Regions from separate parts of the Cellvibrio sp. ARAG 10.3 genome, predicted to be linked through region 2. Evidence: predicted binding sites of a transcription regulator. Region 2 holds the regulator's gene; the other holds the start of a gene.

Region 1 (5,486 bases), on a different contig from region 2:
CAGGTAACCATTGGTGGCGGACGGGATACCGGCAACCGATGGGCCGGCGCCGTTCAATGCGGCGGACAAGGCATTGCCACCGGTTACGTTCGCCAGGGTAATGGTTGAAGATGCCCCTTCGGTCAAATCGCGTAATTCAATATTGCCGCCATTGGCCACCGCCTGTGCGTTGATCGGCGTAGCTGAACTGAAGATAGCGCTGTTGATCAGGTTAACAATATCCTGCACGGAGTTCGCGGTGGAGGCGTTCAGGTTAATGGACACGGTGCCGTTGCCGGAAGCCGGCGATGAACCCGCCAGGGTGATATCAAAGGTGGTCGGGTTTGCACCGAAGTCGATGGGAGTTGCCACAGCGCCCAGATTAGTCGTCGTAGTGGTGGCATCCTGCAAGCCGACTTGCGTAACACCCACCGCCGCACCATCGGTGGCAAAGCGGCTGCCGACGGTTTCCAGCACGGTTTCATTGGAGTCCAGGTTAAAGGCCGATTCAACACCCGTTGTCTGACGCGGTGCCTGGGTATTTACGTCCACCCGGAGGTTGCCGATGATACCGCTGATATTGCCTTGTGCATTGGCGGAAAAGCCTTGTAAAAATGCACCGGTGGCGCTGACCACATAGCCTTGGTCATTCAAACCAAAAGCCCCGGCACGGGTAAATAACCGCTCCCCCTGATTGCTTAATACAAAAAAGCCAGCCCCGTTAACCGCCAGGTCCAGATCGCGCTCGGTCAACTTCGGGTTACCGTTACCAAAATCCTGGCGGATCATCTGCAGCGACACACCGCTGCCGGGCGTGTTGCCACCACTGCCCAGGATACTTGCGGAATACAAATCACCGAACTCCACCCGCGATGATTTGAAACCGATGGTGCCCGCGTTGGCAATGTTATTACCAGTCACCTGCAGGTCAGTATTCGAGGCACGAATGCCACTCAGCGCAGTGTTAAAAGACATGATGTGCTCCTGGGTACTTGAGTCGCTGGCGCTCGTGTGGCGCCAGTATTTCAATAACGGTTAATGACGATTGATATTGTTTTGCCGATAGCCGGCCACTAGTTAAATTGTTTAACGTCACCGATATTCACCGGACCGAGGCCCGCGAGGTTGAGGGTAATCACCCCATCCGCCCCCAGGGTCACGCTGTTGACGTTGGCACTGAGCGCGGTTTCCAGTTGCTCGGCTTTGCCATCCTGTGTTGCATAGACTTCAAAGGTGTATTCACCGACCGGCAAGGGTTTTTCACCGGCTGACCAGCTCAACAACTCGCCATTCACTTCCATGTACTGGCCATCCCAACGGAACGACACCTCACCGGCCGGCATGCCACCCACCGGAATATTGGCGACCAAGGCCCCCTTGCTGTCATAGATGCTGATCTTCATGTCCCCGGTGGCCGCCGCAAGATCCACACTGCCGGACACAATGCCGCCAGCGGTCAGGCGCGCTGTCTCCGCCGGTACCGTTACGGAGCGGCCCACCAGTGAAGAAGCTTGCAATGCCTGGTTGGACATAAAGCTGGAACTGAAATTATTGAAATTCTTGTTCAGACGCTCCAGCCCCTCTACCGAACTGAACTGCGCCAACTGCGCGATAAATTCGGTGTTTTCCTGCGGACTCAGCGGGTCCTGATTGTTCAATTGGGTAATCATTAATTCGAGAAACGCCGTCTGGCCTAACTCGTTGCTTTTGGGTTCCTTCGGCTGATTGTTGATATTCAAATTACTCAACACATTGCCGGTGGTATTGTTATTAACCTGACTCATCGCCGCCGCTCCTTACTGACCCAGGGTCAACACACGTTGAACCATCTGCTTGGCCGAGTTCATCACCTCGACATTCATTTGAAACGAGCGCGACGCGGAGATCATGTTGGTCATCTCTTCTACGGGATTCACGTTGGGGTAAAACACATAGCCTTCTTCATCAGCCTGCGGATGGTCCGGCTCGTAGCGACGTTGCAGCGGTGCATCACTCTCCACCACACCCAATACCTGCACCCCGGCGCCTACGTCATCCGGTGTGGCAAAGCCGTTATCAAACCCGTTGCCGCTTTTCATGGCCGCCATGGCCTGGCGTTGAATCGCCGCAAACACCGGTTGGCGGTTGCGATACACTTCGTCCGCGCTGGAGCTGGCCGACTGGGCGTTTGCCAGGTTGCTGGCGGTGGTGTTCAGGCGCAAACTTTGCGCGTTCATACCTGAGCCGGCGATGTCGAAGATGTGTCCGAGTGCCATAGTTAACTCCAACGTTTTCCAATCAATTCATTATTAATCCGACCGACTATTCACCGCGAATGGCGGCAGTCAACCCTTTAAATTTGCTGTTCAGGAAGGTGAAGCTCGCCTGGAATGCCAAGGCGTTTTTCATGTATTCCGCGTGTTCGATCTGGTCTTCCACGGTGTTGCCGTCGATGGAGGGCTGGCTGGGTACGCGGTACATTGTGCCGGCATCGTCCAGCGCCATACCGGCACCGCTGATGTGGCCGGCGCTGGTGGTGTGCATGTTGAACCGCCCTGCCTGTTCCATCTTGCCGGCGAGCATGGCTTTGAAGTCGATGTCCCGGGCTTTGTAGTTGGGGGTATCGACGTTGGCCAGGTTGTCCGCTAACACCGATGCCCGCTGACCGCGCACACGCAGTGCGCTTTCGTGGATTCCGAGTGCTGATTCGAAGGATATGGACATAGGTGGCTCCGGCGTTTCCTGAAGGTTTTACTCTTGCGTGTGTTAAAGCAAGGGGTATGCCAAAGGCCGATATTTATATTAACTTATTGATTTTTATAGGTATTAGTTGGAGTGGCTACGTGATAACGCGGCAGTAAAAACGGCAAAGGCAGAAGCGGCAAAGGAAAAGCGGCAAAGTTTTTCCGCTTTTGGTTCGAGTGGGAAATGAGAAAGGGGTTGGGGAGCAGCTTGCAAGACACGCCGTAAATACATCCCTGTAGGCTCATCACCCTGATGCCTACGTGCTCCCTGCACTTCGGCAAACTTCCCACATCCATGTGGGTCGTCCATGCGGGTGATGGTCTTGCAAGCTGCTCCCCAACCCCTTCACTGCCACACGATTGGCTTTGTGGTTTTAAATTTTTAACTCGGGAGAAGTTCTTTTAGTTATTGCAAAGGTTTACTCAAGAGGAGAAACGAAGGGCTTTTACAATGAAGTAAATAGCAATACCCCTACTTTTATACATGTATAAATCAATGAAGAGAAAAGCACTCAAACGCAATTCAGATGGCACAGCAGGGATCGCGGAGAAGGTTTCGAGACCATCACCGACAGGATGTCGGTGCTGAGCCCCCATGGACGACCCACATGGATGTGGGAAGTGTGCCGAAGCGCCGGGAGCGCGTAGGGGCCGGGTTCACGGCGTGTCTCGAAACCTTCTCCGTGATCCCTGCCCCCAATTCGTAACTCCTCACTAAACAGCCCGATACAAAATCCCAGGCTCACACCGCACCATCTCAAACAAATCCGCCGCCCCCGCCAAGCCCTCCGAAGACCCCAAAAACAAAATCCCCTTCGGCTTCAACGACGCATGGATCTTCTGCAAAATCTGCCGCTTCAATTCAGCGTTAAAGTAAATCAACACATTCCGGCAAAACACGATATCGAATTTACCCAACATCGCGTACGAATCCATCAGATTCCACGCCTTGAATTCTATCCGCTCCCGCACAAACGGCTTGACTCGCCAGACGTTATCCGAGGCTTTATCAAAGTAGCGTTGCAAGCGCTCATCCGACAGCCCGCGCAGTACTGACAAGCGGTCGTATTCCGCCTTGCGCGCCTGATCCAGAATCGTTGCCGATACATCTGTGGCCACGATTTGCACCGGGCGCGGTAGCGCGCCCATGTTCTGGCGGCGGTATTCTTCTACCATCATGCTGATGGAATAAGGTTCCTGGCCCGAGGAGCAGGCCGCTGACCAGATGCGGATCGGCCCGAACATGCGGTTATTACCGCCCATGAGTTGCGGCAGCAGTTGGGTGCGGAGGTGTTCGTAGGGATAGATATCGCGAAACCAGAAGGTTTCGTTGGTGGTCATGGCGTCGATGACCTGGTCGCGCAGTTTGCGGTTGGTGTTTTGCTTCAGGGCGCGTACCAGGTCGCTGAAGGAGTGCAGCTTGTGCTCTTCCAGCAAGCGTCGGATGCGGTTGGACACGAGGTATTGTTTGTTATCACCCAGGGCGATGCCGCATGCGTCTTGCAGGAATTGCCTGAAGAGATCGAATTCAGCCTGATCAAAATTGTCTCGATGCACGGCAGTTCCTGCGACACTGGAGGTCGATGTTATACCTGATAACCCTGAACCACTCCGGGTCTCAGGGGATTTATTCCCGAAATCTTTTTTCATACACAATCAACCACACACGCAAAACCATCTGGCTGTAACGGTTGTGGGATGGCTCGGCTGCTTCCCACAACATCTCGCTGTTTTTAAGGGACATCGTATCCCCACCGATTGCTTAGTTGTTTTTATCCAACAGGTTTTCTCCGGTGGTTTTTAACAGGTGATCATTAACCCGACGCGCGAGCTCATCGGGGTGAAATTTTGCGAGGAAATCATCCGCACCAACTTTCTTCACCATGGCTTCGTTAAAGACACCGCTCAACGAGGTGTGCAGGATGATGTGCAGTTTTTTAAGATCGGGGTGGTTACGCAATTCGGCGGTAAAGGTGTAGCCATCCATCTCGGGCATTTCAATATCACAAATGATCAACACCAATTCGTTATACGGGTCTTTGCCCGCAGCAAGTAGATCTTTAAGGTAATTGAAGGCTTCGAGACCATCTTTTTTTAACGTGGTCTTGATACCCATGGATTCAACCACCCGCTGGATCTGCTTACGCGCAATGGATGAGTCGTCCACAATCAATACGTGTTTTTGTACGGCGCGTTCGGCAATATTGCTTTCCACCACGCCGGCACTGATTTCTTCGCGCGGGGGTGAGACCTCGGCGAGGATTTTCTCCACATCAATAATTTCCACCAGTTGTCCATCAACCTGGGTAACGGCGGTCAGGTAATGTTCCTTACCCGCGCCCTTGGGTGGCGGATGAATGTCGCCCCAGTTCATGTTGACGATACGTTCAACGGAACTCACCAGAAAACCCTGGGCGGTGCGATTGTATTCAGTAATGATCACAAAGCAATTGGCAATGTCCGGCAAGGCGCGGCGCCCGATGGCCAGGTTCATATCCATAATCGGCAGGGTACCGCCGCGAATATGGGCAACACCACGCACCACGGCGCTGCGGCCGGGTATGGCGTTGAGCGGAGGGCACTGCAGGACTTCTTTGACTTTAAAGACATTGATTCCGTACATCTGTTGGCCACCCAACCTGAACAACAGGAGCTCCAGGCGATTCTGTCCCACCAACTGGGTGCGTTGGTTGACGCTATCCATTACTCCGGCCATGTAATACCTCTTTATATCTGCTATCTGTTTATATTTGCTCTAAAGTCCAGCCAAGCGTTGGCCGGGAT
Region 2 (5,486 bases):
AACAATGTCAGATTTTCTATGATGGCGTGCAAACCGCTTGTATCAATATTCACTCCGTTACTCTGCGCCCTGTGGCTGTCGACACCGGCTCATGCACTGCCCAGCGACAAAGAACAACCCATCCATATCTCTGCTAACAGCGCTCAACTGGATCGCAAGCAACGGACCGCCACATACAGCGGCGACGTGAAACTGAAACAAGGCACACTGGAGATCAGTGCGGACCGGATCACTATCCATACCAACAACAAAGATGAAGTTGAAAAGATGGAAGCCCGCGGTACACCAGCGCGCTATCAACAAAAACCGGCCGAAAACCAGGCGACAATCACCGCCCAGGCCAACAGCATCCGCTACACCCTGACCGATGAGCATTTGTTACTGCTGGAAGATGCATTTCTGGAGCAGGAAAACGGCGCATCTATCAGTGGCAACCGCATTGATTACGATATTCGCAAAGAAATTATGAAAGCGGCGGGAAAAAACGATGCGCAGCAACCGCAGCGCATTGAGATCATCATCCCACCCCAAACCATCAATCAAGATTGAGTCGACCATGCCGACGCTGCAAGCCCAACACCTCGCCAAGAGCTACAAGAGCCGTAAAGTGGTTATTGATGTATCACTCGCCGTCACCAGCGGTACGATTGTCGGGTTGTTGGGCCCCAACGGCGCGGGCAAAACCACCTGTTTCTATATGATTGCCGGTCTGGTCAGTGCCGATGAAGGTCGCATCGTGCTGGACGGGAAAGACCTGACCCATCTGCCGATCCACGGCCGCGCGCGCGCCGGTATCGGCTACCTGCCGCAAGAAGCCTCGGTATTTCGCAAACTGACGGTGGCCGACAACATCATGGCCATCCTTGAAACCCGCAAAGACCTCAATCGCAAGCAGCGGCACGCGAAACTCGATTCCCTGCTCCAGGAATTCCATATCACCCATATCCGCGATAGCCTTGGCATGTCCCTATCGGGCGGTGAGCGGCGGCGGGTGGAAATTGCCCGGGCACTGGCGACCGAACCACAATTCATCCTGCTCGACGAACCCTTTGCGGGGGTTGATCCCATCTCCGTCAATGACATCAAACAGATTGTGCGCCACCTCAAAGATCGCGGCATTGGTGTGTTAATTACCGATCACAACGTACGCGAAACATTGGATATTTGCGAAACCGCCTATATCGTCAGTGAAGGTCACATCATCGCCGAAGGCGATGCAGAAACGGTCCTGAGTAATCACAAGGTCCGCGAAGTTTATCTGGGCGAAAATTTCCGCTTGTAACTTCAGGTGTATTCTGACAAATCACTTGACAAGCCATTAAATTTGTATAACAGGCACAAAGATTGCTAGGTGTTATTGCCTGCAAGACAAAGGCTGTCTAAACTCCACCTGAACAACATCATTTTTTTGGGGTTTAGTTCTACTTACGATGAAGCAGTCTCTACAGCTAAAACTCGGCCAACAACTGACCATGACGCCCCAATTGCAGCAGGCAATCCGCCTGTTGCAATTGTCGACCCTTGATCTGCAGCAGGAAATTCAGGAGGCCCTGGATTCCAACCCCATGCTGGAAATTGAAGAGGCTTATGACAGCCACACTCCCGCCGAGGCCGGTGACGGAGAAGACAGTGATTACCCTCGCCAACAGGAAGTGGCCGCAGAAGCCAACGCAGATCTTGATTCAGGTTTTAACGATAAAGATACCTTTGCCGACAAGGACAGCTACGCAGAAACGAGCTACAACGACACGGAAAGCTTTTCAGACAACGAAAGTTTTTCGGATAACGACAGCTACGTCGATAATGAGCCCCACACCGACTGGAATGAATCCATCCCCAATGAATTGCCGGTAGATACCAGTTGGGACGATGTGTATCAGTCCTCCCATACCAGCAACGCATCCTCCTACGATGGCGAAGATAACGACTTTGAAAGCCGGCGCGCCGTTACCGACTCCCTTTACGATCACCTGATGTGGCAGCTCAATCTGACCCCCATGTCAGATCAGGACCGCGTTATCGCCATGGCAATCATCGATGCGGTCGATCCCAGCGGTATGCTCTCTGTCAGCCTTACCGATATCTATGAAGGTTTGATCACTGAACTGGATGAGCTGGAACTGGACGAGGTGGTTGCGGTACAACATCGCCTGCAACAATTTGACCCCTGCGGGGTGTGCAGTCAGAACCTGTCTGAATGCCTGTTGGTACAACTACAACAATTCGCCCCGACTACGCCTTTTCTCGAACCGGCCAAGCTGATCGTCAAGCAATACCTGCCGCTGCTGGGCAGTCGCGATTACCGCCAATTGATGCGGCGCACCAAACTCAAGGAAAGCGAACTGGGCCAGGCGGTGGCGCTGATCCAGGGATTGAATCCGCGCCCGGGCGATATGATTGCGTCCGGCGACACCGAGTATGTGGTACCGGATGTCTTCGTGGAAAAGCGGGATGGCCGCTGGGTTGTCGAATTAAATCCGGATATTGCGCCCCGTCTGCGGATCAATACCGATTACGCCTCCATGGTAAAACGGGCAGACTCCAGTAGCGACAACACCTTTCTGAAAGACAACCTGCAAGAAGCACGCTGGTTTCTCAAAAGCTTGCAAAGCCGTAATGAAACCCTGCTTAAAGTTGCAAGTTGCATCGTGGAAAAACAACGCGGCTTCCTTGAGTACGGTGCCGAAGCAATGAAGCCGCTGGTACTCCACGATATCGCTGAAATTGTCGATATGCATGAATCCACTATTTCGCGGGTTACGACCCAGAAGTACATGCATACACCCCAGGGAATTTTTGAACTTAAATATTTCTTTTCCAGTCATGTGAGTACAGACAGCGGCGGCGAATGCTCTTCTACGGCGATTCGTGCCATCATCAAAAAACTGGTGAGCGCGGAAAATCCAAAAAAGCCTCTGAGCGACAGCAAGATCACCGAGCTCTTATCCGAGCAGGGAATCCAGGTGGCGCGACGCACCATCGCCAAGTATCGGGAATCATTGAATATCCCGCCGTCCAATGAGCGTAAAAGTTTACTATGACATCCTTTTTCTCCACTGCTAGGCTGATCAACATCGGGTATGCAGAAAGTGTTTTAGCACTATGCAGGAATCAATAATCGTGTCGCAAGGCAAGATTAAGCAACTGTCATAACGAAGAGGAAGTACTATGCAAATTACTATCAGCGGTCACCATCTGGAAGTTACCGAATCCCTCAAGGACTACGTCAACAATAAACTTGAGCGTCTCAATAATCATCACGACCGCATCACCAATACCCATGTGATTCTCTCGGTAGATAAATTGGAACAAAAAGCGGAAGCCACCGTGCATGTAAGCGGCAAGGATTTATTCGCCGATGCGACATCAGAAGATCTCTATGCCGCTATTGACCTGCTGACCGATAAGCTCGATCGGCAATTGATTAAACACAAAGAAAAAATGCGCAGCCATCGTTAATACATTATGCAAATACAATCTCTTCTCACCCCGGGCCGCACCTTGTGCGACATCGAGGGTGTCAGTAAAAAGCGTGTGCTGGAAATCCTTGCCAACACCATCGCCCAGGACATTCCCGCTATTGACGCCGACGATTTATTTCGTCGGCTGATTGCGCGGGAGCGACTCGGCTCCACGGGTATTGGCCACGGCATTGCCATTCCACACTGTCGGGTGGAAAACTATGACGGCGTCATCGGGGCCTTGATTACCCTCAACCAGCCCATCGACTTTGATTCCATTGACTCTGAGCCAGTGGATATTTTATTTGCCATGTTGGTGCCCGAAAATGCCCATGGCGAACATCTGCAAAACCTGGCGGCCCTCGCGGGCGCGCTCAATGACAGCGAATTTCGCGAGCGTTTGCGCGGTGCTGACAGCGACGCAGCCTTGTACGAGATAGCCATCAGCAAGGATTAATCAGCGGCATTGTAAACAAACAATGTCCGGCAGCCTCGGCGGATTGATGAATAAGTCACAGGAACCTACGCCCATGCATTTAGTGATAGTGAGTGGATTATCCGGTTCGGGTAAAAGTACCGCACTGCATGTTCTGGAGGATGTCGGCTTTAATTGCATCGACAATCTGCCGGTGAGCCTGTTGCCGGCGCTGGTTGCACAAATCCAGATTCACAAGGATGACACGCAGAAATTTGCCATTGGTATCGATGTGCGCAACGCCTGGCAGGATCTCAACATTTTTCCGATGATGATTGAGACACTGAAGGAAGCCCATGTACCGTTTCGCGTGCTATTCCTTGACGCACAACCTTCGGTGTTGATCCAGCGTTTCAGTGAAACGCGGCGCAAGCATCCCTTGAGCGATACCAACACCAACCTGGAAGAAGCCATTACCGAAGAACAAAACCTGCTGGAACCGATTCGTGATGCCGCCGATCTGGTGCTGGATACCAGCCATTTGAATCTGCATGAATTACGTGATTTGGTGAAAGAACGCGTGGTTGGCCGTAATGAATCCAATATGGCCATCCTGTTTGAATCTTTCGGTTTCAAACACGGCATTCCGGTGAATGCGGATCTGGTTTTTGATGCGCGTTGTTTGCCTAACCCCCATTGGAAACACAACCTGCGCCCTCTGACCGGCAAGGATCAGGACGTCATCGATTTTCTTGAGGAGCAGGATTCCGTTGAGGAAATGTACGAGGATATCGAGCGCTATCTCACCCGCTGGCTACCGCGCTACCAGGCCAATAATCGCAGCTATATTACGATTGCCATCGGCTGCACCGGTGGACAACATCGCTCGGTCTACCTGAGTGAACGGTTACAAAAACATTTCAACCGATTTTATAACGATGTACAGGTCCGGCACCGAGACATCAATAAACACAAGAAAGCGTGATGTCCTTTTATGCTCATCGAACAAGTGACTATCATCAACAAACGCGGCCTGCATGCCCGCGCGGCCGCCAAGCTGGTAACCACAGCAATGCCGTTTGAGGCGCGCATCCAGGTGCGTGTTGCTTCAAGCACATGTGAGAACCACTGGGTTGATGCCAAGAGTGTTATGTCATTGATGCTCCTGGCAGCCACCCAGGGTACGGATATCGAGGTCCAGGCCGACGGTCACGACGAAGCCTGTGCGATGGAAGCGATCCTGAAGCTCATCACCGAGCGCTTTGAAGAAGACGAATAACCACCGATTCCTGTTGTTATTTGCCCGGCTTTTACCTAACCTAGCTGCCCTTTTTAATACCCACCGCAGATTGACAAGACCATGGTTTATTCATACGACGACATCAATCCCGACGACTACATCCGCAGCAAGTCGCAAGCCAAGCGCGAGATGACCGCGCTGCAGGAGCTGGGTGAAAAGCTGGTGGAGTTAAACGATAACCAGTTGGCCCAAATCCCCATCGAACCCAAATTGATGGAAGCCATCCTCGAAACCCGCAAGATGGTTCACCGCGAAGCCCGGCGGCGCCATTTACAGTACATCGGTAAATTGATGCGCACGACAGATCATG

What was found. The regulator sigma-54, encoded in region 2, starts transcription at its own class of promoters, with help from an activator protein. The targets are predictions, from matches to a motif close to TGGCACANNNNTTGCNNT.
Region 1: the regulator sigma-54 is predicted to act here: its motif matches at 2,727-2,744, upstream of flgB (flagellar basal body rod protein FlgB).

Annotation. Positions count from the first base shown of each region.
Region 1 covers NZ_JBPYCU010000004.1:1,531-7,016, forward strand. The annotation lists gene ACSV5M_RS06405 (flagellar hook-basal body complex protein) at 1-954, opposite strand, end outside; gene ACSV5M_RS06410 (flagellar hook assembly protein FlgD) at 1,053-1,763, opposite strand; gene flgC (flagellar basal body rod protein FlgC) at 1,776-2,234, opposite strand; gene flgB (flagellar basal body rod protein FlgB) at 2,281-2,682, opposite strand; gene ACSV5M_RS06425 (CheR family methyltransferase) at 3,417-4,259, opposite strand; gene ACSV5M_RS06430 (chemotaxis protein CheV) at 4,465-5,418, opposite strand.
Region 2 covers NZ_JBPYCU010000007.1:94,800-100,285, reverse strand. The annotation lists gene lptA (lipopolysaccharide transport periplasmic protein LptA) at 1-549, shown strand, start outside; gene lptC (LPS export ABC transporter periplasmic protein LptC) at 1-2, shown strand, start outside; gene lptB (LPS export ABC transporter ATP-binding protein) at 557-1,282, shown strand; gene ACSV5M_RS10870 (RNA polymerase factor sigma-54) at 1,431-3,041, shown strand; gene hpf (ribosome hibernation-promoting factor, HPF/YfiA family) at 3,169-3,459, shown strand; gene ptsN (PTS IIA-like nitrogen regulatory protein PtsN) at 3,466-3,918, shown strand; gene rapZ (RNase adapter RapZ) at 3,992-4,861, shown strand; gene ACSV5M_RS10850 (HPr family phosphocarrier protein) at 4,871-5,155, shown strand; gene yjgA (ribosome biogenesis factor YjgA) at 5,237-5,486, shown strand, end outside.